2 linked regions of the Variovorax terrae genome follow. The protein of the gene in region 2 interacts with the protein of the main gene of each other region in a pairwise test. Links are inferred from orthologs where the notes say so. Each region holds a gene or a part of one and is shown on either strand. Other genes may lie near its edges.

Region 1 (14,405 bases), 540 kb from region 2 along the record:
GCTCGACCCAGAAATGGTGGGCGAGGTGCTCGACGTGATGGTGGGCCTGGCCAACGAAGGCATGACCATGATGTGCGTGACCCACGAGATGGGCTTTGCGCGCAAGGTGTCCAACCGCGTGATCTTCATGGACGTGGGCGGCAAGATCCTGGAAGACTGCTCCAAGGACGAGTTCTTCAATCACCCGGAGAACCGCCAGGCGCGCACCAAGGATTTCCTCAACAAGATCCTGCAGCACTGACTGCAAGGCCCTGGCCCGTGCAGGTTGACGCGGGCCGGCCTACAATGCGGCCATGCGTTTCGCCGTGAGCCGCCTGTCCGCCATTGCCTCCTGCTCCGCCCGCGCCCAGTCGCTGGCGGCGCTGGCCTGCGCGCGCGCGGCCGCGGCTCCCTTGCTCCATCCGCCGGTCGCACAGTCCTGAGCCCGGCGATCCCCCTTCCTCTTCCTTCCCCCAAGCGCTTCTCTGGATCACCGGGCCGACCTCCCAGGCGCCGCCTGCCCGGAGGCTTTTTCCGGGCCTGATCGATTCAGGAGAGCTTTCCATGTTGTCATCTGTCCAAGAAATGCGCACGCTCACCGAGCTGGACCACACCCGCATCAGCAAGCTGCTGCCGCGCGAGCAGGCCGGCAGCGCCATCGCGGCGGTGCTGGATGCCGCCGACCTCGTGCCGGCGCGCGAAGTGCCCGCCGATGTGGTGACCATGTACTCGCAGGTGCTGCTGGCGGACCTCGCCACCGGCACGCAGCGCAAGATCACGCTGTGCTACCCGCGCGACGCCGAGCCGGCCACCGGCTTCGTCTCGGTGCTGTCGCCGGTGGGCGCGAGCCTGCTGGGCCTGCCGGTGGGCGCGCTGGCCGGCTGGACCACCCCCGACGGCCAGCAGGCGTCGGGCCGCGTGCTGGACATCCTGTTCCAGCCCGAGGCCAGCGGCGATTACACGCTGTAGGCCGCGTTGCCGCCGAAATCAGGGCCAAACAGGCCCGAGGTCCAGGCGCTGCGGTCATTTCTCGCTATTGATTTGATAGCGTTCGGGTGAACTCGCTGACCCGGCCAGCGGGCCGGAGCCGGCCGCCCGGGTGCGACAATCAGGCCATGAGCGATTCCCTGACCCTGACCCGCCCCGACGACTGGCACTTGCATGTGCGCGACGGCGAGGCGCTGCGCGCCGTCGTGCCGCACACGGCCGCCCAGTTCGGCCGCGCCATCATCATGCCCAACCTCAAGCCGCCGGTCACCACCGCGGCGCAGGCCGTGGCCTACCGCGAGCGCATCCGCGCCGCCGTGCCCGAGGGCCTGGCCTTCGAGCCGCTGATGACGCTGTACCTCACCGACAACCTGCCGCCCGATGAAATCGCGCGCGCCAAGGATGCCGGCGTGGTCGCGCTCAAGCTCTACCCCGCGGGCGCCACCACCAACAGCGATGCCGGCGTGACCGACCTGCGCAAGACCTACAAGACGCTCGAGGCCATGCAGCGCGCCGGCCTGCTGCTGCTGGTGCACGGCGAGGTGACCTCGCCCGAGATCGACCTGTTCGACCGCGAGGCCGTGTTCATCGAGCAGCAGATGATTCCGCTGCGCCGCGACTTCCCCGAGCTCAAGATCGTGTTCGAGCACATCACCACGCAGGAAGCCGCGCAGTACGTGGCCGGCGCGGGGCCGCACACCGCGGCCACCATCACGGCGCACCATCTGCTGTACAACCGCAACGCGATCTTCACCGGCGGCATCCGCCCGCACTACTACTGCCTGCCGGTGCTGAAACGCGAAACCCACCGCCTGGCCCTGGTGCAGGCCGCCACCGGCGGCAGCCCGAAGTTCTTCCTCGGCACCGACAGCGCGCCGCATCCCGCGCAGCTCAAGGAGCACGCCACGGGCTGCGCCGGCTGCTACACCGCGCATGCGGCCATCGAGATGTACGCCGAGGCCTTCGACAACGCCGGCGCACTGGACAAGCTCGAAGGCTTCGCCAGCTTTCACGGCCCGGACTTCTACGGCCTGCCGTGCAACAGCGGTACCATCACGCTGCGCCGCCAAGCCTGGACGCCGCCCGAGAGCTTTGCCTTCGGCGAGGCCGAGCTCAAGCCGCTGCGCGCGGGCGAGGCGCTGCCCTGGAAGCTGGTCCGCCACGGGAGCGCCTGATGGAGCGCAAATCCCGCGTCGCGCTGCTGATCGACGCCGACAACTCGCCGGCCTCGAAGATCGACCTGATCCTCAACGAGCTGTCCACCTTCGGCGAGACCAACATCCGGCGCGCCTACGGCAACTGGAAGAAGAACGAGCTGAAGGGCTGGGAAGAGGTGCTGCACGAGCACGCGATTCGCCCGATGCAGCAGTTCGACTACACCAAGGGCAAGAACGCGAGCGACATGGCCATGGTGATCGATGCGCTGGAGCTGCTCTACACCGACCGGCCCGACGCCTTCGGCATCGTCTCCTCCGACGCCGACTTCACGCCGCTGGTGATGCACCTGCGCGCCAAGGGCGCGGCGGTCTACGGCTTCGGCGCGCAGAAGACGCCCGAGCCCTTCGTCAACGCCTGCTCGCGCTTCCTGTTCCTCGACAAGCTGCGGCCCGCGGCCGTCAGCGACGCGGCCGATGCCGACACCGAAGCGGTGGCCGCCGCGCCGCTGCGCGCGAGCACCGCGCAGCTCAAGCAGGACGCCCGCCTGGTGCTGCTGCTGCGCAACGCGGTGCAGGCCGCGGCGGACGACGACGGCTGGGCGCGCGTGGGCGCGGTCGGCAGCCAGATCGCCAACCAGGCCTCGTTCGACCACCGCAACTACGGCTACGCCACGCTGACCAAGCTGCTGGTGGCCACGCAGCTGTTCGACGTCGCCGACGAAGGCAAATCCACCGTCGCGGTGCGCGACAAGCGGCTGGCCAAGGCGGGCCGCGGCGGCTAGGGCTGCGAGAAGCGCGCGGTGCAGGCCCTGCACGGCATCGACTGGACGCGGCCCTGGCTGCGCCCGTGGCGCGAGCCCGGGCAGCGGCTCGCGCAGGCGGTGGCCGGCGGCCTGCCGCTGCACGAGGCGCTCAACCGCGAGGCGAGGGCGCCGGTGCGCTTCGTGCCGCAAAGCGAGCTGCCGCCCGGCATGGCCTACGAGCACTATATTTTTGAGAGCGGCTGCTGCCCGGTGCGCGCGGACCTCCACGACTTTTTCAATGGAATCTGCTGGCTCGGCCTGCCGCGGACCAAGCAGCGGCTCAATGCCCTGCAGGCCGCGCAGATCGCGGCCGACGGCATCGGCCCGAAGCGCGGGCCGGTGCGCGATGCGCTCACGCTGTTCGACGAGAACGCGGCCTTGCTGCAGGCGCCGCCGCCGCTGTGGCAGGCGCTGCTCGACAAGGACTGGCACCGCCTGTTCGTGGTGCTGCGCCCGCTGTGGGCCGAGGCCGAGCTGCGCGTGGTGGGCCACGCCGCGCTCGAGAAGCTGGTTTTTCCACGAAAACAGGTCACTGTCCACGTGTGGCGGTCATTTCGTGCTATCGAATCAGGAGCAGACCTCGATGACCGGCTGGCCGCCAGCCTGGCGCCGGCCGCGCTGGCGGCCAAGCCGTTCGCGCCGCTGCCGGTGCTCGGCATTCCCGGCTGGTGGGCGGAAAACGAGAACTTTTCCTTCTATGATGACTCACTCGTGTTCCGCCCTCCGCAGGGCCACAATCATCCATACAACAAGGCAGATCCTGCGGCCGGCATGACTTGAAGAAGGCGCCCGAAGGCCCCATCTTCTGCGCCAAGGGCCGCGGCCCATTCACCCCATGGAGAATTCATGAAACGCATCCTCTTGTTCGTACTGACCAACGTCGCCGTCGTGGCGGTGCTGGGCATCGTGGCCAGCCTGCTGGGCGTCAACCGCTACCTCACGGCCAACGGGCTGAACCTCGGCGCGCTGCTCGGCTTCGCGCTCATCATGGGCTTTGGCGGCGCCATCATCTCGCTGCTGATCAGCAAGCCGGTGGCCAAGTGGAGCGCCGGCGTGCGCGTGATCAACCAGCCGCAGACGGCCGACGAGGCCTGGATCGTCGAGACCGTGCGCCGCCTGGCCGACAAGGCCGGCATCGGCATGCCCGAGGTCGGCATCTTCGAAGGCGACCCCAACGCCTTCGCCACCGGCGCCTTCAAGAACTCGGCGCTGGTCGCCGTGTCCACCGGCCTGCTGCAGGGCATGACGCGCGAGGAGGTCGAGGCCGTGATCGGCCACGAGGTGGCCCACATCGCCAACGGCGACATGGTCACCATGACCTTGATCCAGGGCGTGATGAACACCTTCGTGGTGTTCCTGAGCCGCGTGATCGGCTACGCGGTGGACAGCTTCCTGCGCCGCAACGACGATCGCTCCTCGGGCCCCGGCATCGGCTACATGGTGACCACCCTGGTGCTGGACATCGTGCTCGGCTTCGCCGCGGCCATCGTGGTGGCCTGGTTCTCGCGCCAGCGCGAGTTCCGCGCCGACGCCGGCTCGGCCCAGCTGCTGGGCCGCAGGCAGCCCATGATCAACGCGCTGGCCCGCCTGGGCGGCATGCACCCGGGCGAGCTGCCCAAGAGCGTCTCGGCCATGGGCATCGCGGGCGGCATCGGCAAGCTGTTCTCCACCCACCCGCCGATCGAGCAGCGCATCGCCGCGCTGCAGAACGCGCAGGGCTGAGCGACACAATTTGCCCACAGGCTTTACGGCCGCTTCACCGAAGCGCGTCAACACGGCGGCCGGCGGGCCGTTGTGCAGGCATGAACCCTCCAAGGAGATCCTCATGCCTGTGCTGACCCCGATTCTTCGCCGCTGCGGCGGCCTCTTGCCCGTGGCGGCGGTGGCCGCGGGCAGCCTCTGGCTCTCGGGCTGCGTGGTGGCGCCCGTGGCGCCGGCGCCCATGGTCGGTGAAGCCGGCCCGGTGGTGGAGGCGCCGATGGCGCCGCCCATGCCGATCCAGGAAACCGTCACGGTGGCCCCGGCGGTGGGCTACGTCTGGATCAACGGCTTCTGGCAATGGGGCGGCGGGCGCTACGCCTGGCGTCCGGGCTACTGGGCCGTGCCGCCGCGTCCGGGCTATGCCTGGACACCGCACCGCTGGGTGCAGGGGCCGGGCGGCAACTGGCGCTTCCACGGCGGCCACTGGGCGCCGCGCTGAGGCCTGGGCTCAGGCCGCGCCCAGCGCGCTGCGCGCCACGGCTTCGGCCACCTTGATGCCGTCCACGCCGGCCGAGAGGATGCCGCCCGCATAGCCCGCGCCCTCGCCGGCAGGGTAGAGGCCGCGCAGGTTCAGGCTCTGGAAATCGTCGCCGCGCGTGATGCGCAGCGGTGACGAGGTGCGCGTCTCCACGCCGGTGAGCATGGCGTCGGGCATGTCGTAGCCGCGGATCTTGCGGCCGAACACCGGCAGCGCCTCCTGCATCGCCTCGATCGCGTAGCGCGGTAGCGCCTCGTGCAGGTTGCCGAGCTTCACCCCCGGCTTGTAGGACGGCAGCACGCTGCCCAGGGCGGTGGAGGGCCGGCCCGCGATGAAGTCGCCCACCAACTGGCCCGGCGCTTCGTAGGTGCCGCCGCCCAGCACGTAGGCGCGCGATTCGAGCTGGCGCTGCAGCACGATGCCCGCCAGCGGATGATGCGGCTGGCCGGGGGGCGGTGCCGGGTCGGCGAAGGCCTCGCCCAGCGCGGCGGCGAACGCAGCCGGGTCGCTGGGGTAGTCGGCGGGCTCGATGCCCACCACCAGGCCGGCGTTGGCATTGCGCTCGTTGCGCGAGTACTGGCTCATGCCGTTGGTCACCACGCGGCCGGGCTCCGAGGTGGCGGCCACCACCGTGCCGCCCGGGCACATGCAGAAGCTGTAGACCGAACGGCCGTTGCCGGCGTGGTGCACCAGCTTGTAGTCGGCCGCGCCCAGCAGCGGATGGCCCGCATGCCGGCCCCAGCGCGCGCGGTCGATCACGCCCTGCGGGTGCTCGATGCGAAAGCCGATCGAGAACGGCTTGGCTTCGAGGTAGACGCCGCGCCGGTGCAGCATGGCGAAGGTGTCGCGCGAGCTGTGGCCCAGCGCCATCACCACATGGTCGGCGCGCAGCTCCTGCGTGGCGCCCGTGGCCTGGTTCAGCACCGTGAGGCCGCGCAGCTGCCGGCCCGCGGGGCCGTCGTCGATCTGCACGTCGGTCACGCGCTGGCCGAAGCGGATCTCGCCGCCCAGGGCGATGATCTGCTCGCGCATGTGTTCCACCACCTTCACCAGCTTGAAGGTGCCGATGTGCGGATGCGCGACGTACAGGATCTCGGGCGGCGCGCCGGCCTTCACGAACTCCTGCATCACCTTGCGGCCGAGAAAGCGCGGGTCCTTGATCTGGCTGTAGAGCTTGCCGTCCGAGAAGGTGCCGGCGCCGCCCTCGCCGAACTGCACGTTGCTCTCGGGGTCGAGCACGTTCTTGCGCCACAGGCCCCAGGTGTCCTGGGTGCGCTGGCGCACCGCCTTGCCGCGCTCCAGCACGATGGGCCGAAAGCCCATTTGCGCCAGCAGCAGTGCCGCGAAGATGCCGCAGGGGCCGAAGCCCACCACCACCGGGCGCGGCGCCAGGCCGGCCGGCGCCTGCACCGGGGCGCGCCACGCCATGTCGGGGGTGGCGCCGATGTGAGGGTGGTCCTTGAACTGCGCCAGCAGCGTATCGTGCCGCGAGGCGTCGGCCAGCACGAGATCGACGATGTAGACCGCCATCAACTCGGCCTTGCGCGCATCGAAGCTGCGCTTGAACACCTCCAGGCGTGCGATCCCGGCAGGGGGCAGGCCCAGCAGGCGGGCGGCAGCCGCACGCAGTGCGGCCTCGGGGGATTCCGCCTCGGTGAGCGGGAGCTTGAGTTCTGAAATTCGGATCATCGTGGGGCTGCAGGCTTGTGGCTATCAAGCAGGAGCCGCCAATGATACGGCCGGCCGCTTCAAGCCGGGAGAAAGCCTTCGATCGACAGGTAGCGTTCGCCGGTGTCGTAGTTGAAACCCAGCACGCGCGCGCCGGCGCCCAGCTCCGGCAGCTTCTGCGCAATGGCGGCCAGCGTGGCGCCCGAGGAGATGCCGACCAGGATGCCTTCCTCGCGCGCGCAGCGGCGCGCCATCTCGCGGGCCGGTTCGGCATCGACCTGGATCACGCCGTCGAGCAGGCTCACGTCCAGGTTCTTCGGGATGAAGCCGGCGCCGATGCCCTGGATCGGGTGCGGCGAGGGTTGCCCGCCCGAAATCACGGGCGAAGCGGTGGGCTCCACCGCGAACACCTTGAGCTTTGGCCACTTGGCCTTGAGCACGCGGGCGCAGCCGGTGATGTGGCCGCCCGTGCCCACGCCGGTGACGAGCGCGTCCAGGCCTTCGGGGAAGTCGGCCAGGATCTCCTGCGCCGTGGTGCGCATGTGCACGTCGATGTTGGCCGGGTTCTCGAACTGCTGCGGCATCCAGGCGCCGGGCGTGGCGGCCACCAGCTCCTGGGCGCGGGCGATCGAGCCCTTCATGCCTTTCTCGCGCGGCGTCAGGTCGAACGTGGCGCCATAGGCCAGCATCAGGCGGCGGCGCTCCACCGACATGCTGTCGGGCATCACCAGCACCAGCTTGTAGCCCTTGACCGCGGCCACCATGGCCAGGCCGATGCCGGTGTTGCCTGAGGTCGGCTCGATGATGGTGCCGCCGGGTTTCAGCGCGCCGGAGGCCTCGGCGTCTTCCACCATCGCCAGCGCGATGCGGTCCTTGATCGAGCCGCCGGGATTGGCGCGCTCGGACTTGACCCAGACGTTCGCGCCGCCGCCGAACAGGCGGTGGAGGCGGATGTGCGGCGTGGCGCCGATGGTCTGCAGGATGTTGTCGGCTTTCATGGTTGCTGGCTCCTTGGTTGGCGGTGCGGACGGCCATTGTGGCGTACTGCGATAATCGCCGCGTGAAGCCCGCCAGACCGCCGCTGGTGCAATCGTGGAAACACGGCACTGGAGGAACGTCCGGACTGCACAGGGCAGCGTAGCAGGTAACACCTGTCCACCGTGAGGTGAGGATCAGAGCAACAGAGACGAGCCGCTTCAGTGCGGGTGAAACGGGCAATCTCTACGCGCAGCAATACCAAGTAGGCCAGCGTTGATGTGGCTCCGCAGAGCTGGCGGGTAGGTAGCATCGAGCCGCCGGGGCGACCCGCGGCCCAGAGTAATGGCGGTCACGTCGGGGGCAACCCCGACGCACAGAATCCGGCTTACGGCGGACTTCACACTTTTTCTTCAGGCCGCCACGGCCAGGGCCTGCCGCCAAAGCAGGCCGTCAGAACCGCTCGTGCGCCGCGAGGTAGCGCCATTGGCCCGCGGGCAGGCTGGCCAGGGGCACGCGCCCGATGCGGATGCGCTTCATGCCTGTGACCTGCAGCCCGGCTTCGCCGCAGAGCCAGGCGATCTGGCCCGGCGTGTGGCCCTTGGCGGCAAAGCGCAGCCGGGTGCCGGCCGCGGTCTGCTGGTTGAGGCTGACCCGGGGCGCCGGCGCGCCCCGGCCGCCGGCGGGGGCGTGGTTGAGCCGGGCCAGCGTCTCGGGCGTGACCGGGCCGGCCACTTCCACGATGATCTCGTGCTCCACCAGCGCCGCATCCTCGGTGAGCTTGCGCGCCACGCGCCATTCCTGGGTGAACACCACGAGGCCGCTGGCCCCGGTCTCCAGCGGCGTCACGCATTGCAGTTGCATGAAATGCCGCTTGAGCGGGCGGATGCCCGAGCGGTCCTGCGGCTGCGCGTGGCTGGCCGCCATGAGCAGCTGGCCGGCCGGGCGCGGGCCGTCGGCCGCGTCGAAGCCCGGCGGCTTGTGCAGCAGCAGCGTCACCGGCTCCAGCGGCGCGAGGCGGGCCTGCGGGTCGATCTCGATGCGCTGGTCCAGCACGCGGAACTGCGGTGTCTCGACCACCTCGCCGTCGACGCGGACCCAGCCGCCCTCGATGTACTGCTCGGCCTGGCTGCGCGAGCAGGGCACGAGCTCGGCCACGCGCTTGGCGAGCCGGGTGCCGGCCTCCGCCGGCGGGCGGGCGGGAGCCGTCATGGGGTGCCTTGCAGGGACTGGATGCGCTCCACGTGCGCCAGCAGCGAGCGCGCCGCCACCGGCCACATGCGCGGCGGCACGTCGTCGTAGGCCAGTTCGACCCACTCGTCGAGCGTGCCGCCGGGGCGGGCCTGCATCGCGGCGATGATCTTTGCCTCGCGCTTCAGGCGGTGCGCCTTGAGGTGGGCGATGGCCTGGCGGGCGTGGCCCAGCACATGGCCGTGCGCCGGCAGGATGAAGCCGATGCCGTGCTCGCCGCAGGCGGCGCTCAGGGTGTCCAGCGATTCGAGGTAGGCCGTCATGTCGCCGTCGGGCGGATCGACCACGGTGGTGCTGCCGTTGAGGATGTGGTCGCCCGAGAACAGCAGGCCGTCTTCGAGCAGCACCAGGCACAGGTGGTTGGCGGCATGCCCGGGCGTGAAAATCACCTTCAAAGTGTGCGGGAGTCCTTGTCCCTGCGTCACCAGGTGCTCCTGATTTTGTAGCACCCGGTCGGGCACGAAATGGCTGGCGCTGCGCGCGGTGGGCGCCGACGGCAGGCCGAGGATGGGCGGCTTGCCGGCGCACAGGGCCTGCAGCGGCCGGGCGCCGGGCGAGTGGTCGGGGTGCGAATGGGTGCAGACGATCAGGCGGATGTCGCCCTTGACCGCGCGCCATAGGCGCTCCAGGTGCGCGGCGTCGTCCGGCCCCGGGTCGATGGCGATGTAGCCGCTGGCCGGGTCCCCCACCAGGTAGCTGTTGGTGCCCGGGCCGGTCATCACGCCGGGGTTGGGGGCCGTGAGGCGCTGCACGTTCTTCAGCAGCGCCACCGGCTGCTCGGTCTGCCAGTCCAGGTGGTGCACGATCTGGCCGTCGGGGCTGACCAGCTCCAGCTCGCCGTAGGGCATCTCGTGCTCCATGTAGCGCGCCTCGCGGCCGGCCAGGAAACCGGCGCGCGGGCAACTGGTCCACAGCGGCTGCTCGCTGGCGCAGGCCGCCAGCACCTCATCGACGCTCTGGAAAGCCTGCAGCCGCTCCAGCGTGCGGATGGTCGGGAAGATGATGAAGAACTGCCCGGCCCGGTGCCGCGCCAGCGCGTCGACCGGGCGCACCCAGACCGGCTCGAACTGCTCGGCCTCGTCGGCCACCGGCTGCTGGCCTTCGGGCATGCGGGCCACGAGGAAGGGCACGTCGAAGCGGCGCGGCAGGTCGCGGTCGGTGATCCAGTGGGCCAGCACGAAGACCTGGTCGGCAGCCAGCGTCAGGCCGCGCGCCTGACACTGTGCGGCGAACGGCGCCTTGCGGTCGAGCGCGGCGATGTCGGCGGCGTTGGCCGGCCGGCCGTCGGCATGGCGGGCCAGCAGGATGCCGAGTTCCTCGAAGCTCTCGCGGATCGCGGCGATGGCCTGGGTCAGGTGCAGCTCGCTCTGCGTCGGGCGCCGCGCCGCGATGGCGTGCGCCGCGCTGTCGGCCGCGTCGACGCCGCCGCCGGGAAACACATAGGCGCCGGGTGCGAAGCTGGCCGTCATCGAGCGGCGCGTCATCAGCACCTCGATGCCCTGCGGCGTGTCGCGCAGCAGCAGCACGGTGGCGGCGGGTCGGGTGGGCACGGGCTCGCGCTGGGAGTGCAGGAGTTGGGAAGGGCGGACCATGCTGCATTATGGTCAGCCCGCGCCGGGCCCGCGGGTCGCGCGGGGGACGGGGGATAATCCCGTCCATGCGAATCCGCTTCACCAAAATGCAGGGCGCGGGCAACGACTTCGTGGTGCTCGACGAGACGCGCGCTCGCCTGGGTCTGAGCCCGGCCCAGTACCGCTTCCTGGCCGACCGGCACTTCGGCGTGGGCGCGGACCAGATCCTGACCGTGCGCCCCGCGCCCAGCGCGGACGTCGATTTCGAATACGTGATCCACAACGCCGACGGCGGCGAGGTCGAGCAGTGCGGCAATGGCGCGCGCTGCTTCGTGCGCTTCGTGCGCGAGCAGGGCCTGACCGCCAAGGAGGCGGTGAGGGTGCAGACCCTCAGCGGCGTGATCGAGCCGCGCATGGATGCCGACGGCCGCGTCACGGTGGACATGGGCGCGCCCATCTTCGAGTTGGCGCGCGTGCCCTTCGATGCGGCCGGCCTCACGCCCGAGGCCGCCGGTTCATGGCAGAAATGGCCGCTGGTCCTTGACGCACGGACCAACCCTGCTATCGTTTCCGTAGCAGTCCTGTCGATGGGCAACCCGCATGCGGTGCAGCTCGTGGACGACGTGGACAGCGCGCCGGTGGCGGCGCAGGGCCCGCTGATCGAGCGGCACCCGGCTTTTCCGAAGCGCGTCAACGCGGGCTTCATGCAGGTGTTGAGCCGCAGCCACATCCGGCTGCGCGTGTACGAGCGCGGCGCCGGCGAGACGCTGGCCTGCGGCACCGGCGCCTGCGCCGCGGTGGTGGCCGGCATCCGCCTCGGGCTGCTGGACGCGCGCGTCGACGTGGACACGCGCGGCGGGCGGCTGACCATCGAGTGGGCCGGCGGCGACAGCCCGGTGCGCATGACCGGCCCGGCCGTGACGGTTTTTGCAGGTGACATCGACATCCCCGACAACCCATGAACATCAACGCCATGAACCCCATCACCGAAGACGACATCGCCAACTACCTGGCGAACACGCCCGACTTCTTCGAGCGCCACGCCGAGCTGCTGGCCAGCGTGCAGATGACCAGCCCGCACGGCAACCGCGCCGTGAGCCTGCAGGAGCGTCAGGCCGAGATGCTGCGCGAGAAGATCAAGGCGCTGGAGCACCGCGTGATGGACATGATCCGCCACGGCAACGAGAACATGATCATTGCCGACAAGCTGCAGCGCTGGGCGCGCAACCTGTTCCTCACGCCCGAGGCGCGCGCGCTGCCGGCCCAGATCCTGGTCGAGCTGCGCGAGCAGTTCCTGGTGCCGCAGGTGGCGATCAAGGTCTGGGGCGTGGACAGCGCCTTTGCCGGCGAAGCCTTCGCGCAGGGCGTGAGCGACGATGCCAAGACCTTCGCCTCCTCGCTGACCATGCCGTACTGCGGCGTGAACTCGGGGTTCGAGCCCGTCAACTGGCTTGACGACTCGGCCCTGGCCATGTCGCTGGCGCTGGTCCCGCTGCGCGCCGGCGCCATCAACAGCCCCGGCCCCGCGTTCGGCCTGCTGGTGCTGGCCTCGCCCGATCCGCAGCGCTTTCACAGCGGCATGGGCACCGACTTCCTGGAACGCATCGCCGAGCTGGCCAGCGCCGCGCTGTCGCGGCTGCGGTAGCCTGCATGGGCGCTGCCGAGGCATCTCTCGTCGAGCGCTACCTCGAGCATGTGCGCGTGGAAAAGCGCCTGGCGCAGCGCACGGTCGAACTCTATGCGCTGGACCTGCAGAAACTCAGCGGCCACGCGGCCCAGGCCGGCGTCGAGCTGTTGCAGGTGCAGAACGCCCATATCCGCCGCTGGGTGGCGCAGATGCATGGCGGCGGCCGCAGCGGACGCGGCATCGCGCTCATCCTCTCGGGCTGGCGCGGCTTCTACACCTGGCTCGGGCGCCAGGGCCTGATCGCCAGCAACCCGGTGCAGGATGTGCGGGCCCCCAAGGCGGCCCGGCCGCTGCCCAAGGCGCTGAGCGTGGACGACTCCGTGCAGCTCGCGGGCTACCAGAACGACGACAACGATCCCTGGCTCGAGGCGCGCGATGCGGCCATGGTGGAGTTGCTCTACGGCTGCGGCCTGCGCGTGGGCGAGCTGGTGGGGCTCGACGCCGTGGCCGGCAGCGCGGCGCGCGGCTGGGTCGATCTGCAGGCCGGCGAAGCGCATGTGCTGGGCAAGGGCGGCAAGCGCCGCGCGGTGCCGGTGGGGGCCCAGGCGCTCGAGGCGCTGCAGCACTGGCTGGCGCTGCGCGGCACCCTGTCCGAACAGCCCGCGCTGTTCATCGGCCGCCACGGCACGCGGTTGACGGCCCAGTCGATCTGGCAGCGCCTGAAGCGCCGCAGCCTGCAGGCTGGCCTCGCCACACCGGTGCACCCGCACATGCTGCGCCACTCGTTCGCGAGCCACGTGCTGCAGTCCAGCGGCGACCTGCGCGCGGTGCAGGAGCTGCTGGGCCATGCCAACATCACCACCACGCAGGTCTACACCCGGCTCGACTTCCAGCACCTGGCGCGCGCCTACGATGCGGCGCATCCGCGCGCGCGCAAGAAGACCTAGGGCCTACAGCCCCAGCCACTTGAGCAGTTCGCGCAGCCGCTGCTCGCTGCCGGTGTCGAAGGCCTGGATGCCGATGGACTTGAGGACGGCCTGGCCGGCCTCGTCCTCGGGCAGGCCCAGCAGGTTTTTCTGGATGGCCTCGATCTGGGGCGTGGCCAGCTTGCGGTTGGCGATCAGCGGGAAATAGGGCTGCGCCACGCTCTTGTGCAGCACGCGGTGGCCGTCCTTTTCCCATTTTTTGGCGACGCCCGAGTACGAGGCCACGCCGCCCACGTCGGCAAAGCGGTTCTCCAGGTAGAAGACCACGGCGCCCTGCTCGCGCACGTACTGCACGTTCTCCCGGGCCAGGTCGATGCCCTGGTCGCGCAGCTCGGCGCGGCAGAACTTGGTCATGTAGGCGGCGGTTTCGGGCAGGGCGATGCGCTTGCCCTTGATCTCGGCCAGCGACTTGATCGGCGAGTCCTTGGGCACGATGATGTGGCAGCGGCCGTCGGGCCGGGCGCTGGCCACGTAGTGGTAGCCGTAGTCGCGCAGGCCGCGCGCCGGGTAGTCGCTGGGGCGGGCCATCACGAAGTCGAAGCGGCCGGTCTTCATGCCTTCCTCGAGCGCCGAGAACTCGCGGATGAACACCACGCTGACCTTCTGCTTGATGCTTTTGCCGATCACGTCGGCCAGGCCCTGGTACTTGGCGATCACCTGGGCATGGTCCAGGCCGCCGGAGGTGCCCTCGCTCACGCCAAGAATCAGGCCCTGTGCGGCGCAGGCCCCGCTCAACAGGGTTGCCAGGGCGGCAAGAATTGCACGGATCATGATCACGCCACACCTCCTCGCTGAAGATCCGGCATTCCATCACGAAATCGCCGGACTTCAAAGACGACTAAAGAGGTACTGTGCGAGACCTATTCGCGCAGCGGGAACACGGCGCGCCTGCTGTCGCGCGGCACGGCGCCCAGCGCGCTGCCCAGCCGCTCCAGCAGCGCGGTGGCGTCGCCGCTGTCCTGCGGCACCCGAGCCCAGACCACGCGCAGCTGCGCCACCCATTCGGGCGGTTTGTTGCGAAATGGCATCAGGCAGCGGGCCACCAGGCGCGGCCCGACGGCGGCGGCCTCCTCGGAGGTCAGCGGGCCTTCCACCAGCATGCCGAAGCGGTATTCGGACAGGCGCGCCACGCTGTCGATCGAGCGCGCGGTGGCCAGCAGGC
Region 2 (14,493 bases):
GCCGGGGTGAGGTTGTCGGGCAACTGCTCGGGCGCGGGCATCAGCGCGCTGTCGACGGCCTGCGCCGGGCCGGCGGCCGGAGGTGCCGCGCCGGCCGCTGGCAGCCCGGGCGAAATCAGCGCGTGGTCGATGCGCTGCGCGGCCAGCGCCAGGGCCGGCTGCGCCTCGTCCATGTCGAGCTGGCCGCGGCGCAGCATGAGCAGCGACTTGATCGCGGTGAGCTGGGCCAACAGCTGGTAGCTGCGCGCCTGCAGCGCTTCCAGCGGCTCCAGCGGCGGGCGCACCGAGCGCGGCTCGGCCAGCACGCGGCCGGTGGCCTGCACCAGCGCGGAGAGGCTGTCGTAGGCTTCGCGCCGGGCCAGCCGCCAGTCGAGGTCGGGCTGGCGCGCCTGTCCCAGCGCCAGCGCGAGCCGGGCATGGCGCGCCTGGGCCGCCAGCGTGCGCTGCACCAGCCCCGGGATCTGGCGCCGCTCCCAGGACGGCAGCACGTAGCTCAGGGCCCAGGCCAGCACCGCGCCCAGCAGCGTGTCGGCCAGCCGCTCGGCCAGCGCGAAGCCCGGGCTGATGCCGCCCATCAGCAGATGGGCCTGCAGCATGCCCGAGACCGTGGCGGCGATGGCGGTGAACAGGTAGCGCTTGATGGCGAAGGCGTGGGAGATCGCCGTGCCCAGCGCCACGAACAGCAGCAGGGCCATCGGCTCGGGGTGGGCGGACAGGATCAGCATCACCAGCACGCAGCCCAGCAGCGTGCCGCCGACGCGCGCGTTGCGCCGCTCCACCGTCTGCGCCAGGTTGGCGCGCAGCACCACGGCGATGGTGATCAGGATCCAATATTTGTGGGAAGCCCAGGGCAGGTGCAGCGACACGGTGTAGCCGACCCCGATGGCGAGCGCGGCGCGCAGCGCGTGGCGCAGCGTGGGCGCGTACCAGCTGAGCTGGCCCAGCAGCGGCTTCCAGGACCAGAGGGTGGGGCTCACGAACAGCTGCCAGCTCGAGCGCACATTGGCCAGCTCGGGCCGCACGTCGCCGCGCGCGAGGGCGGCCATCTTCACGGTTTCGTCGTTGATGTGGCCGATGCGGTCGGTCAGGCTGCCCAGCAGCGCGCCGGTGCCGGGCTGCTCGCTCGCGGCCGCGCCGGCGGCCTGCAGGCGGGCCAGCGCGGGGCGCAGGTCGGCAACGGGCTGCGGCGTGCGGCCCAGCAGCAGGCTGGTGGCCAGTGCTTCCAGGCTGGCGGCCAGCGCGAGCAGGCTCTGCTCCAGCGCCGGCAGCCACTGGCCGTCGTCGTGGCGGCTCAAAGCGTCCAGGTCGAGCTCGCAGGCCAGCAGGTGGTCGCGCGCCTCCAGCACCGCCAGCAGCATGCCGGCCAGCCGTTGCCGGTGCGGCTTGGTGGGCGATTCCAGCACCACGTCGCGCGTGCTCTGCAGCAGGTCGGCCAGCGCGGCCTGCTGGCGCAGGACGTCGGCCAGCAGGGCCTGCTGCGCGGCGGGGCTGTCGGTCTGCGGGTCGAAGCGCCGGGCCTGGGTGCGCAGCAGGCTGGCCAGGCCGAGCAGGCAGTCGGCCAGCAGCTGCACGCGGTAGCGCGTGTTGAGCAGGTGGGCGGTGAGGACGGCATAGACCAGGTAGAGCGCGCCGCCGGCCAGGAACCAGCCAGTGCGCATCAGCGCCTGGTCGGGGTGGCCCGGCGGTGTGGCCATGGAAAACAGCATGGAGAACATCAGCGAGAAGCTGATCGGGCCGCCGCGCTTGCCCCAGGCCATGCCCATGAAGGCGAGGAAGGTGCCGGGCACCAGCACCAGGCCGAGCTCCAGCGGCTGCTGCTGCACCAGCTGGACCGCGAGGAACAGCGGCGCGCCGAGCGCCGGGGCCGGCAGCATCTGCATGAACTTGCGCCGCTTGGGCGAGGGCACGTCGGGCAGGCTGGCGACCAGCACGCCGACCGAGGCAGCGGAGGCGGCCGACAGCCCGTCCAGCGCGTAGACGCCCAGCACGATGAGCACCAGGCCCACCGCCACCGAGAGGCCGTTGGTCACGTACTGGCTGAGGGCAAGGCGCAGCCAGTCGAGCAGGGGAGCGTGCAGCCGGAGGCGCCCGCCAGCGGGGCTCGCCGGGTTCGAGGTGGGGCTCCTGTCGGCCAATGGCGCCTCGCCGCCGGGGGTCAGGCCTGCGGGGCGTCGCCGGCGGCCTTGCTGCGCACGCGTGTGAGTTTGCGCACGGGCGCGGCGGCCGGCGTTTCAGTGGGCTCGGAGCCGTCGGCGGCCGGCGCCTCGGCGGCGTGCGCGCGTGCGGCGGCCTCGGCCACCTGCATCTTGTCGGCCACGCCGGCGAAGCGCGAGTGCTTGGCCAGCAGCGGCACCAGCTGCCCGTAGATGCGGGGGTTGCCGGCCAGGCATTCCTTCTGTTCGAGGAAGTTGGACTCGCCGGTGAAGTTGCCGACCAGGCCGCCGGCCTCGGTCACCAGCAGCGAGCCGGCGGCCACGTCCCACGGCGACAGGCCGGTCTCGAAGAAGCCGTCGGTGAAGCCGGCGGCCACGTAGGCGAGGTCGAGCGCGGCGGCGCCGGGGCGGCGCAGGCCGGCGGTGCGCTGCATCACGTCGGACATCATCTGCAGGTAGTTCTGGAAGTTGTCGCCCGGGCGGAACGGAAAGCCGGTGGAGATCAGGCATTCCTTGAGCTGGGTGCGCTTGCTCACGCGGATGCGGCGCTCGTTGAGGTAGGCGCCGCGGCCCTTGGTGGCGGTGAACAGGTCGTTGCGCGTCGGGTCGTAGATGACGGCCTGCTCGACCTTGCCCTGCACCGCGAGCGCGATGCTCACGCAGTAGACCGGAAAGCCGTGGATGAAGTTGGTGGTGCCGTCCAGCGGGTCGATGATCCAGACGAATTCGGAGTCGCGCGCGCCATGCTCGCGGCCCGATTCCTCGGCCCAGATGCCGTGGCCGGGGTAGGCCGTGAGCAGGGTCTCGATGATGGTCTGCTCGCTGGCCTGGTCGATTTCGGTGACGAAGTCGTTGACCTGCTTTTGCGAGATGCGCACCGCCTCGACGTCGAGCGCTGCGCGGTTGATGATGGCGCCGGCGGCGCGGGCGGCCTTGATGGCCACGTTGAGCATGGGGTGCAGGTTGGCGGACGACATGAATTGTGAAGGGGTTGCGGAGGCGGCTTCGGGCGCTGCCTCCCACGGACCAGGAGCGGGGAGGGCCGGTCCGGCGATGCGGGCGGCGACAATACCCCGATTTTAACTCCGGCCCCGCTGGGCCCGCCCTTCTCCCCGATGAAGACCCGTTTTATCCTGATCAACACCAGCCATGCCGGCAATGTCGGCGCCGCCGCGCGGGCCATGAAGGTCATGGGTTTCGACGACCTGGTGCTGGTGGCGCCGCGCTGGCCCAACGTGCTGCGGCGCGAGGAGACCATCCAGCGCGCCAGCGGCGCGCTGGACGTGCTGGAGCGCGCGCGCATCGTGGACACGCTGGATGAGGCGCTGGACGGCGTGACGCACCTGTGCGCCACCGCCATGACGCCGCGCGACTTCGGCCCGCCCACGCGCACGCCGCGCGAGCATTTCGAGACGCTCGGCGGCACGGGGCATTCGGTGGCCTTTTTGTTCGGCTCCGAGCGCTTCGGCATGAACAACGACGACGTGTACCGCTGCCACGTGGCCCTGAGCATCCCGACCAATCCGGACTTCGGTTCGCTCAACCTGGGCGCGGCGATCCAGGTGATCGCCTACGAATGGCGCCTGGCGCTGGGCGGCTTCGCGGTGCGCGAGGCCACGCCGCCCGCGCTCCATGCCGATGCCGCCCAGGTGGCCGGCATGCTGGCGCACTGGGAGCAGTCGCTGGTGGACATCGGCTTTCTCGACCCGGCCTCGCCCAAGAAGCTGATGCCGCGCCTGAACCAGCTCGCCAACCGCGCGCAGCTGACCCAGGAGGAAATCCATATCCTGCGTGGTGTCGCCAAGGCCATGTCGCAAGCGGCGGCAAAGACAAAGCTATAGACTGCGCCTCATATCGTCATCACCCAAAGTCATGTTCTCCCGTCTCCGCTCCGACATCGCCTGCATCCTCGAACGCGATCCTGCCGCGCGCAGCACGTGGGAGGTGCTGACCTGCTACCCGGGCCTGCACGCGATCATGCTGCACCGGCCGGCGCACTGGTGCTGGCACCACGGGTTCAAGTGGCTGGGGCGCTTCATCTCCCATGTCTCGCGCTGGCTCACGGGCATCGAGATCCACCCCGGCGCCACGATCGGCGAGCGCGTGTTCTTCGACCATGCCATGGGCGTGGTGGTGGGCGAGACCGCCGAGATCGGCGACGGCTGCACCATCTACCAGGGCGTGACGCTGGGCGGCACCTCGCTCTACAAGGGCGCCAAGCGCCATCCCACGCTGGGCAGGAATGTGGTGGTGAGCGCCGGCGCCAAGGTGCTGGGCGGCTTCGTGGTGGGCGACGGCGCCAAGATCGGCAGCAATGCCGTGGTGATCAAGCCGGTGCCCGCCGGCGCCACCGCGGTGGGCATCCCGGCGCGCATCATCCCGTCCAAGACCGGCGAGAGCGCCGACGTGACGCCGGCGCAGACCAAGTTCTCGGCCTACGGCATCACGCTGGAGGACGACCCGCTGTCGCAGGCGATGAAGGGGCTGATCGACAACGCCTCGTCGCAGGAGCACCAGATCGCGCTGCTGTGGCGGGCGATCGAGGCGCTGTCGGCCAGCCGGGCCGGCACCGACTGCGTGCCCGACGATGCGGCGCGCCGCGAGACCTTCGAGGCCGACAAGCTCACGCAGCTCGTCGGCAAATAACCAAAAAAGCTATTATTTTTGTAGCATCAAACGACCGCGGGGCCTGGACCTCGCGGTGTTTTGAGGCTCAATTGAGGCGCTGCAGCGGGCTTGCGACATCGAACACCGTGGTGCCCCAGTTGCCCGGCAGCTGGAAGCGGTAGGTTTCGCTGGGCCGGCTCTGGCCGCTGGCGTTGACCAGCCGGAACCGCACGTAGTACACGGTCGAAGCGTCCAGCGTGCCCAGGTTCCACAGCGGCGTGGTCAGCGTGTCCTGGCGCACCCTGCGCGTGAACGCCGCGTCCAGAGCCAGTTCGGCCTCGATTTTGGTGAACACGGCGTCCGGCGCCACGCCGAAGTTCAGCAGCGTGTCGCCGTTGAGGGCCCGGATGCCGGTGTTGCCGACCGGCCAGCGGCCGTCCCGGACTGCGATCAGCTTGACGGCGTCGAAGCCTTCCAGGCCCTGGCCGTCGATGCCGCGCACGCGCGCATACCAGTCGCCAGGCGTCAGGCCGGCGAGTTCCACGCCGGGGCCGGCGGCCTTGAGGTCGCGCACGATCTTGTCGAATTTCGCGTCGCTGGCCACCTGCACGCGAAAGGACGAAGCGCCTTCCAGGCTCGGCAGCGGCCACAGTCCCTGCGGCAGCTGTACCTCGGCCGGCACGCCGGCGAGGTCGGGCGCCCGCAGCAGCTGCACCACGTTCACGGCCTTCTGCGCGGGGTTGATCACGGCGCCGGTGCCCTGCGGCAGGTCGGCGCCGCTTTGCTGGGCCGGGTTGTCGGCGCGCACCAGGCCTTCGGTCACCTCGGTGCGGGCCAGGCGCTCGGCGGAGTTGTCGTAGGCCACGCGGAATTCGGTGCCGCGCACGCCCACCAGCGAGGTCGGCGTCTCGACCTGCAGCGGCGCGGCGCGGCGGGCGACCTTGGACGCCAGGGTCTCGATGGCGCCCTGCGACAGGCGGATCAGCCCCGAAAACCAGTTGCTGGAGCCGCTGGCCGACGCATCGCGCAGCGCGTAGTCGCGGCTGGTCACCACCTCGGCCAGCGTGTTGGGCAGCAGTTTCACGCGCGAGCCGTCGTGCAGTTCGACCACGGCCGAGCTGTTGGCGCCGACCTGCAGGCGGCTGCCTTCGCCGATCGCGCTGCCGGTGGCGGCTGCGCTGCCCCCGAGCTGCACGTCGCCCTCGGCGCTGACCAGCGTGCCGGCGGCCGGAGCCGAGCGCAGCAGGCGCAGCGGAATCTCCAGGCGCTGGCCCGGCTTGATGAAGTTGGGGTCCTTCATCTTGTTGAAGCGGGCCACCTCGTTCCAGTCGCTGGGCCGGTGGAGCATTTCGCGCGCCAGCACGATGAGCTTGTCGGAAGGCCGGACGGTGTAGGGCAGGCTCGGTTCGGCGGCCCAGGCGGCGCTGCCGGATGCTATCAAAATTGCAGCTAACAATGACCGTGGGATGCGGACTCCGGGTCGGTTGATCTCTGAATTGAGGGGGCTCCAGCAGTTCATGTGGTGTTCCTGGGGGTCAGGGGGGAGGGCGAAGGGCGGATTTGGGTCGGAAGGCCTTGCACACCGCCGGATGGGTTTCCATGTAGGGGCCACCGATCAGGTCGATGCAATAGGGCACGGCTGCGAAAATGCCGGCCACGAGGACGTCTCCCTGATCGCTTTTTAAGCCCTCCAGGGTCTCCTGGATCGATTTGGGCTGGCCGGGGAGGTTGATGATGAGACTTCTGTCACGGATGACGGCGCATTGGCGCGACAGAATCGCCGTCGGCACGAAGCGCAGGCTGATTTGCCGCATCTGCTCGCCGAAGCCCGGCATCTCCTTGTGCGCCACGGCCAGCGTGGCCTCGGGCGTGACGTCGCGCAGCGCCGGGCCGGTGCCGCCGGTGGTCAGCACCAGCGAGCAGCCGGCGTCCACCAGCTCGACCAGGGTGGCGCTGATGACGGCCTGCTCGTCGGGGATCAGCCGCGCCTCGAAGCTGAGCGGGTTCTGCAGGGCGCGCGCGAGCCAGTCCTGCAGCGCGGGCAGGCCCTTGTCCTCGTAGACGCCGCTGGAGGCGCGGTCGCTCACCGAGACGATGCCGATCTTTACCGGGTCGAAGCCGCTCATGGGGCGGCCTCGCCGCCGAGCTGCCCGCGCACCAGCTGGAAGATCTCGCGGTAGGCGCGGCCGTGGCGCGGCGCCTCGCCCGGCCGGGCCGGCTTGGCGTCCTTGCGCGCCTGGCGGATCAGGGCGCGCAGCTGCTGGGTGTCGGTATCGGGGTGCGCGTTGAGCCACAGGCCCAGCGCCTCCTCGCTGTCGATCAGGTTGTCACGCCATTGCTCGGCCTGGTGCAGCGCCAGGGTTTCGCTGGCCGAGCCCCGGTGCTGCTCGTCGAGCGCGGCGCGCACGGTGTCTAGGGTCTCGGGCTCGAGCTTGCGCATGAGCTTGCCGATGAACTGCATCTGGCGCCGCTTGCCCTCGAAATTGGTGATGCGGCGGGCCTCGGCCAGGGCGTCAACGAGTTTCTCGGGCAGGGCGAGCCGGGCCATCAGGTCGGCGCGCAGCGTGAGCAGGTCTTCGCCCAGCGACTGCAGCTCCGTGCTTTCGCGCTTGAGGTCGGTCTTGCTGAGCTCGTCCGTGCCCTTGAGCTCGCGCTTGAGCTCCAGGTCCAGCTCGCTGCCTTCGGCGACGAACTGGCCTCTCACAAAATAGCCTTTTTTCGGTTTACGTGACATGGGGTAAGGGGTACATGGCGGCGGCGGCGCCGCACCGGCAAGTATCATAGCCGTCGATATGAAAAAACCCGTTCCCAGCGCCGCCAGCGGCTTCAGCTACAGCCGCCCGTTTTTTGAAGAGCTCGTCGACACCGCCCTGGCCCACGCCAGGAAGCTGGGGGCGACCGATGCCGGCGCCGAGGCGTCCGAGGGCTGCGGCCTGAGCGTGAGCGTGCGCAAGGGCGAGCTCGAAACCGTGGAGCGCAACCGCGACAAGTCGCTCGGCGTCACCGTCTACCTGGACGGCCGCCGCGGCAACGCCAGCACCTCCGATTTTTCCCATGCCGCCATCGAGCAGACGGTGCAGGCGGCCTACGACATCGCCCGCTTCACCGCTGTCGACCCGGCCGCCGGCCTGCCCGACGAGGCCGACATCGCCCGCACCCAGACCGAGCTCGACCTGTTCCACCCCTGGGCCATCACCAGCGAGGAGGCCGCGCAGCTCGCGCTGGCCTGCGAAGAGGCCGCGCTGCGCACCGACCGCCGCATCACCAACAGCGAAGGCGCGGGCGTGTCGGCCCAGCAAAGCCATTTCTTCAGCGCCCACACGCACGGCTTTCGCGGCGGCTACGCCAGCTCGCGCCACTCGATCTCGGTGGCGCCGATCGCCGGCAAGGGCAACGACATGCAGCGCGACGCCTGGTACAGCTCGATGCGCTCGCCCGACGAGCTGGCCTCGCCCGAGGCCGTGGGCCGCTATGCGGCCGAGCGCGCCCTGAGCCGCCTGAAATCGCGCAAGATCGCCACCACCGAATGCCCGGTGCTGTTCGAGTCGCCGCTGGCGGCCGGCCTGCTGGGCGGCTTCGTGCAGGCGGTGAGCGGCGGCGCGCTGTACCGCAAGAGCAGCTTTTTGCTCGACTCGCTGGGCAAGCAGGTGTTCCCCAAGCACATCGACATCGACGAAGACCCCTTCATCCGGCGCGGCAAGGGCAGCTCGCCCTTCGACGAGGAGGGCGTGCAGGTGCGCCCGCGCCAGGTGGTGGCCGGCGGCCGCGTGGAAGGCTACTTCCTGAGCAGCTATTCCGCGCGCAAGCTCGGCATGAAGACCACCGGCAACGCCGGCGGCTCGCACAACCTCACGCTGCGCTCGCGCCACACGAAACCGGGCGACGACCTGGAACACATGCTCCAGAAGCTCGGCACCGGCCTGTTCGTGATCGAACTCATGGGCCAGGGCGTGAACTACGTGACCGGCGACTACTCGCGTGGCGCCAGCGGCTTCTGGGTGGAAAACGGCGAGATCGCCTTCCCGGTGCAGGAAATCACCATCGCGGGCAACCTCAAGGACATGCTCAAGGGCATCGAGGCGGTGGGGGCCGATGCCTACAACTACGGGGCCAAGACCGTGGGGTCGATCCTGGTGAACCGGATGAAGGTGGCGGGCAGCTGAAGCCAGCTTGCGGGGCCATGAGGAGGACCTGCTTTCATCCCTTGAAGACAAAAGAGGGCGAGCCATGAGCAAGACGAGAACCATCCTGTCCATCCTGGCGTGGGGCCTGGCCGCATCGGCCGCGCAGGCGCAGGCGCCGGCGCCCGCCGCTGCGGCCGCGTCCGCGCCGCGGCATCCCTGGCAGGCGGCCCTGCCTGGCCTGACGGCCGAGGCCTACTTCACCAACATGGAGCCGGGCATGAAGATCGAGACGCCATTCGTCGCGAAGTTCGGCCTCTCGGGCGGCTGGGGGCTGGCGCCCATCACCCAGCCGGTGCAGGGCAAGGGCGGCCACCACCACCTGCTGGTCAACCGCGAGCTGCCGCTGGACTTCAAGCAGCCGCTGCCGTTCAACGACCAGTACATCCACTTCGGCAAGGGCCAGATGGAAACCGTGCTCACGCTGCCGCCCGGCAGCTACAAGCTGCGCCTGCTGCTGGCTGACGACAAGCACCTGCCGTACTTCGTCTACAGCAAGCCGCTGAACGTGACGGTGACGAAGAAGAACGCGGGCATCGACCCGCAAAGCCTCACGAAGAAGGGCATCAGCCTGCTCAACCTGGCCGACAACGCCAAGCTCAAGCCGCCGTTTCGCGTGCAGTTCCACGCCTCGGGCCTGAATGTGGCCCATGTGTCGCAGCAGGAAAAGGAGACCGGGCATTTCCGCCTGAGCCTGCATCCCAAGGGGGCGGCCAAGCCGGTGGAGCTGGATTTCACCGAAGGCCAGACCGAAGTCTGGCTGGCACCGCCGCGCGGCGACTATACGCTGCGGCTTGAATTGCTGGACAACGTGAATCCGGGCAAGGCCCTGGCCGAGGCGGTGTCGGTGCCGATCCTGGTGGAGTAGGGCGGGTTTCGCGCGAGCCGGTGCGTTGCCAGGCCTCGGGGGGGGATGGGAGTCAATCGATCTTGATCGACGCGTCCTTGATCAGCCGGGCCCAGGTGTCCGACTGTGCGTCCAGCCACTTCTGGTAGTCGGCGGCGCTGCCCGGCTGGAACTCGGCTTTCAACTGCACCAGGCGCTTGCCCATCTCGGGCGAACTCAGGAGCTGGTTCACCGCGGCGTTGATCCGGGTGACCGTTTCCGCGGGCGTGCCGGCGGGGGCGAACAGGCCCTGCGAGATGAAGGACTCGAATCCGGCGAGGCCGGCCTCGGCCATGGTCGGCACCTCGGGCGCGAACGGCGAACGCCTGGCCGATGCGATCGCCACGGCCTTGAGCTTGTTGCCCTTGATGTATTCGGACACCGCCGGCAGGCCGCTGAACATCATGTCCACCTGGCCGCCCAGGAGGTCGGTGAACGCCGGGCCGCTGCCCTTGTAGGGCACGTGCGTGAGCGAGAAGCGGCCCAGGCGCTGCATCATCACCGCGGTCAGATGAGTGCTGCTGCCGTTGCCCGATGAGGCGATCGTGAGCTTGTCGGGCGACTGCTTCGCGGCGCGCACGATGTCGGCCATGCTGGCGTAGGGCGAGTGGGCCGGCACGACCAGCACGTTGGCAAAGCGCGCGACATCGATCACCGGCTGGAGCTGGCTGCTCTTGTAGGGCAGGCTGGGGTACAGGTGCGGGTTGATGGCGTAGGCCGACGCATCCGACAGCAGCAGCGTGTTGCCGTCGGGTTTGGACTTGGCCACATAGTCCGCGCCGATCACGCCGCCCGCGCCCGCGCGGTTTTCCACGATCACCGTGGCCTTGAGCGTCTCGGACAGGCCGGGCGCGATCAGCCGGGCGAACAGGTCCGATCCGCCGCCCGGGTTGAACGGCACCACGATTTTCATGACGGTCTTGGACTCCTGTGCCGCGATGGGCAGCACGGCGGCGCCCATGCACAGGGCGGCCAATCCTTTGAACAACAGTTTTTTCATAGCGTTGAAGTCTCCTTTTTGGTAAATCGCATCGGGGAAGGGGGCGTGCAGGCACTCAGTACGCGGCGCTGGGGCGGCCTGTGTCGGCCACGGGCTGGCCGCCGAAATCGGTACGCAGCTTGCGCGCCGCGCTGGCGAACAGCAGCACGTCCACGCCCACGGCCACGAAGGTGCAGCCCAGCTCGAGGTAGCGCCGCGCCAGAGCCGGGTCGGAAGTCAGCGTGCCGGCGGCCTTGCCGCTGGCGATGATGGTCTTCATGGCGCCCTCGATGGCCGCCTGCACCTCGGGGTGGCCGGGGTTGCCGCGATGGCCCATCGAGGCGGCGAGGTCGGCCGGGCCGATGAACACGCCATGCACGCCGTCCACGGCGCAGATGGCTTCGAGGTTCGAGAGCGCCGTGGTGGTTTCGGCCTGCACCAGCAGGCAGATTTCGTCGTCGGCCACGGCCAGGTAGTCGCTGCGGCTGCTCCATTGCGAGGCGCGGGCCACGGCGCTGCCCACGCCGCGCACGCCCCGGGGCGGGTACTGCGTGGCGGCCACAATGGCGCGGGCTTGGCTTGCCGTGTCCACCATCGGCACCAACAGCGACTTGGCGCCGATGTCCAGCATCTGCTTGATGAGGGCGGTGCGGCCTTCCACCACGCGCACCACGGGCTGGCTGGGGTAGGGGGCTACGGCCTGCAGCGCGGCCAAGGTGCCGCGCAAGTCATTGGGGGCGTGCTCGCCGTCAATCAGTAGCCAGTCGTAGCGCGCGGTGGCGGCGGCTTCGGCCAGATACGGGTCGGCCATCGACAGCCACAGGCCGATCTGGGGCTGGCGCGCGGCCAGGGCGGATTTGAAGGGGTTGTGTGCGGGCATGATTTTTGGGATTCAGAGCAGGTGGCCGGCAGGCAGGGGCCGGCCAGCCAGGTGGTCCACGAGGTTGTGGGCGGTGATGGTTGCCACGCGCAGCGCGGCCTGGCGCGTCACGCCGGCCACGTGCGGGGTCAGCAGCACCTGCGGCAACAGGGTGAGCGCATGGCCGGGCGGCAGCGGTTCGGTGTCGAAGGTGTCGAGCCCGGCACCGGCCAGGTGGCCGCTCTGCAGCGCGGCGACGAGCGCGGCCTCATCGACGACAGGGCCGCGCGCGGTGTTGACCAGCAGGCTGCCCGGGCGCAGCAGCGCCAGCTCGCGCGCACCGATCAGGCCGCGCGTGCGCTCGGTCAGCGGGCAGTGCAGGCTCAGGATGTCCAGCTGCGGCAGCAGGCGGTGCAGATCGGGCTCGCAGGCCAAGCCATCGGCCTGCCCTGGCGGGCGCAGCACCAGCACCTGCGCGCCCAGGGCCGTGGCCAACTGCGCTGTGGCGCGGCCGATGGCGCCGTAGCCGATGATGCCGACCGTCGAGCCGCGGAAGTCCCGCCCCTGCCAGCTGCTGCCGGCCCAGTGGCCGGTGCGCACCTGGCGGTCGAGCTGCGGCAACTGGCGCACGAGGGCCAGCATCAGCGCCAGCGCATGTTCGGCCACGGCCGGGGCATTGGCGGCCAGCGCCACAGCCACGGCCACGCCTTGCGCGCGGGCGGCCTCCAGGTCCACGCTGTCCACGCCCGCGCCGTTCTTGGCGACGATGCGCAGCGCCGGCGCGGCGCGCAGCACCTGTGCCGTCACGGGCTTGGAGCCGCGCAGCACCAGGGCCTGGGCGCTGGTTTGCGCCAGCCGCGTGGCCAGGCTGTCTTCAGTGATCGGCTCGGCCATGAAGTGGAGCTGCCCGCCGGCGGCCTGGACCAGCGCCTGGGCTTCGGGCGCCCAGTGCTCGGCGGTGACGAGAACGTGAAAAACGGGAGTGGTCATGGCGTGCCTCAGTCCAGCTGCCCCTGGCAGACGTACTTGGTGTGCAGGTAGTCGTCGAGCCCATGGGTGGAGCCTTCGCGGCCGTAGCCCGATTCCTTCACGCCGCCAAAGGGCGCGGCCTCGGCGGCCAGCGCGCCTTCGTTGATGCCGACAATGCCGCTCTCAAGGGCATCGGCCACGCGCCAGATGCGGCGCGCGTTCTGGCTGTAGAAGTAGGCGGCGAGACCGAAGGGCGTGTCGTTGGCGGCGGCGATCACTTCGTCTTCGCTGTCGAACACGGTGAGCGGCGCCACGGGGCCGAAGGTTTCCTCGCAGGCGCAGGCCATGGTGGCGTCGGCGCCCGTGAGCACCGTGGGCGCGTAATAGGTGGGGCCCAGCTGCGTGAGGCGCTGGCCGCCCGTGAGCACTTTCGCGCCCCTGGCCACGGCGTCGTTGACGTGGTGCTCGATCTTCTCCACGGCGCGGTCGTTGATCATGGGGCCGATCTGCGAGGCCGGGTCGCTGGCCGGCCCCACTTTCAGCGCTGCCACGCGCGCAGCAAGCTTGCCGGCGAAGGCGTCGAACACGCCGCGCTGCACGAACACGCGGTTGGGGCACACGCAGGTCTGGCCGCCGTTGCGGAACTTGGCAGCCATGAAGCCGTCTACGGCCGCGTCGATATCCGCATCCTCGAACACGATGAAGGGCGCGTTACCGCCGAGTTCGAGCGAGAGTTTCTTGAGCGTGTCGGCACTGCGGCGCGCCAGGTGCTTGCCCACGGGCGTGGAGCCGGTGAAGGTGATCTTGCGCACGCGCGGGTCGTCGAGCCACACATCCACCACCTCGGGCGTCTTCCCGCGCGAGGCGGTGACGATGTTGAGCACACCCGGCGGCACGCCCGCCTCGTGCGCCAGCAGCACCAGCGCGAGCGAGGTGAGGGGCGTGTCCTCGGCGGGCTTGCAGACCACGGTGCAGCCGGCGGCCAGCGCCGGTGCGATCTTGCGCGCGATCATCGCGGCCGGGAAGTTCCACGGCGTGATGGCGGCCACCACGCCCACGGGCTCGCGCAGCGCGAACATGCGCCGGCCCGGCACGGGCGCGGGAATCACCTCGCCGTTCATGCGCGTGGCCTCTTCGCCGAACCACTCGATGTAGCTGGCGGCATAGGCCACCTCGCCCTTGCCTTCGGCCAGGGGCTTGCCCTGCTCCAGCGAGATCAGCGCGCCCAGGTCGTCCTGGTGGGCCAGCACGAGGTCGTTCCAGCGCTTGATGAGTGCGGCGCGCTGCTTGGCCGACAGCTTGCGCCAGGCGGGAAAGGCCGCGTGCGCGGCGTCCAGCGCGGCGCGCGCCTCGGCGGCGCCCGAGTCGGGGACGCAGGTGATGGCGGCGCCGGTGGCCGGGTCGGTGACGGGGAGCACGGCGTCCGCCGCAGGCTGCCACTGGCCGCCGATGAAGTTGGCGCTGCGGATCAGCTCGGGGCGGGTGAGGGTCAAGGGCATGGATTTCAGGGAAAGAGGCCGGCAGCGCTGATGCATCAAGCGCTGACTGCTATGTTTTCAGGAGTTGTCAACTGACGATGCCCAGGTGCCAGGGCACGAATTCGTGGTCGCCCAGGCCCAGGGCCTCGCTCTTGGTGGCCTCGCCGCTGGCATGGCGCAGGATCTGCTCGAAGATGCGCTGTCCCATTTCGGGCACGCTGCATTCGCCGTCCACGATCAGGCCGCAGTTGATGTCCATGTCTTCCTCCAGGCGCTGGTACATGGGTGTGTTGCTGGCCAGCTTGATCGTGGGTGCGGGCTTGCTGCCGAACATGGAGCCGCGCCCGGTGGTGAAGCAGATCAGGTTGGCGCCGCTGGCGA

Evidence for each region.
Region 1: the proteins of cysE (region 2) and cysK interact in binary tests that used the Escherichia coli proteins (3 or more experiments, as listed by UniProt). The link is inferred for Variovorax terrae from one-to-one orthologs.

What each region holds. Positions count from the first base shown.
Region 1 is NZ_JALGBI010000001.1:412,258-426,662, forward strand. Bases 5,873-8,639 are described here. They hold cysK (cysteine synthase A), read right to left. Parts: upstream 7,832-8,639; coding sequence 6,914-7,831; downstream 5,873-6,913. Other genes in these bases: MMF98_RS01895 (NAD(P)/FAD-dependent oxidoreductase), read right to left, coding at 5,873-6,854; MMF98_RS01910 (RNA pseudouridine synthase), read right to left, coding at 8,262-8,639. Outside these bases: MMF98_RS01860 (amino acid ABC transporter ATP-binding protein), read left to right, coding at 1-241; MMF98_RS23605 (hypothetical protein), read left to right, coding at 294-422; MMF98_RS01865 (GreA/GreB family elongation factor), read left to right, coding at 544-948; pyrC (dihydroorotase), read left to right, coding at 1,095-2,141; MMF98_RS01875 (NYN domain-containing protein), read left to right, coding at 2,141-2,905; MMF98_RS01880 (DUF3025 domain-containing protein), read left to right, coding at 2,933-3,706; protease HtpX, read left to right, coding at 3,773-4,648; MMF98_RS01890 (YXWGXW repeat-containing protein), read left to right, coding at 4,752-5,126; more of MMF98_RS01895, read right to left, coding at 5,136-5,872; more of MMF98_RS01910, read right to left, coding at 8,640-9,020; MMF98_RS01915 (MBL fold metallo-hydrolase), read right to left, coding at 9,017-10,651; dapF (diaminopimelate epimerase), read left to right, coding at 10,717-11,592; MMF98_RS01925 (DUF484 family protein), read left to right, coding at 11,604-12,275; MMF98_RS01930 (tyrosine recombinase XerC), read left to right, coding at 12,281-13,204; MMF98_RS01935 (phosphate/phosphite/phosphonate ABC transporter substrate-binding protein), read right to left, coding at 13,208-14,014; MMF98_RS01940 (sensor domain-containing diguanylate cyclase), read right to left, coding at 14,104-14,405.
Region 2 is NZ_JALGBI010000001.1:959,827-974,319, forward strand. Bases 3,058-5,912 are described here. They hold cysE (serine O-acetyltransferase), read left to right. Parts: upstream 3,058-4,025; coding sequence 4,026-4,799; downstream 4,800-5,912. Other genes in these bases: MMF98_RS04505 (inositol monophosphatase family protein), read right to left, coding at 3,058-3,130; MMF98_RS04510 (RNA methyltransferase), read left to right, coding at 3,269-3,994; MMF98_RS04520 (FecR domain-containing protein), read right to left, coding at 4,867-5,912. Also shown: MMF98_RS04500 (FUSC family protein), read right to left, coding at 1-2,135; more of MMF98_RS04505, read right to left, coding at 2,156-3,057; more of MMF98_RS04520, read right to left, coding at 5,913-6,279; mog (molybdopterin adenylyltransferase), read right to left, coding at 6,296-6,886; ribosome biogenesis factor YjgA, read right to left, coding at 6,883-7,494; metalloprotease PmbA, read left to right, coding at 7,553-8,923; MMF98_RS04540 (DUF4399 domain-containing protein), read left to right, coding at 8,988-9,809; MMF98_RS04545 (Bug family tripartite tricarboxylate transporter substrate binding protein), read right to left, coding at 9,862-10,827; hpaI (4-hydroxy-2-oxoheptanedioate aldolase), read right to left, coding at 10,883-11,686; MMF98_RS04555 (NAD(P)-dependent oxidoreductase), read right to left, coding at 11,699-12,655; MMF98_RS04560 (NAD-dependent succinate-semialdehyde dehydrogenase), read right to left, coding at 12,664-14,133; MMF98_RS04565 (UxaA family hydrolase), read right to left, coding at 14,201-14,493.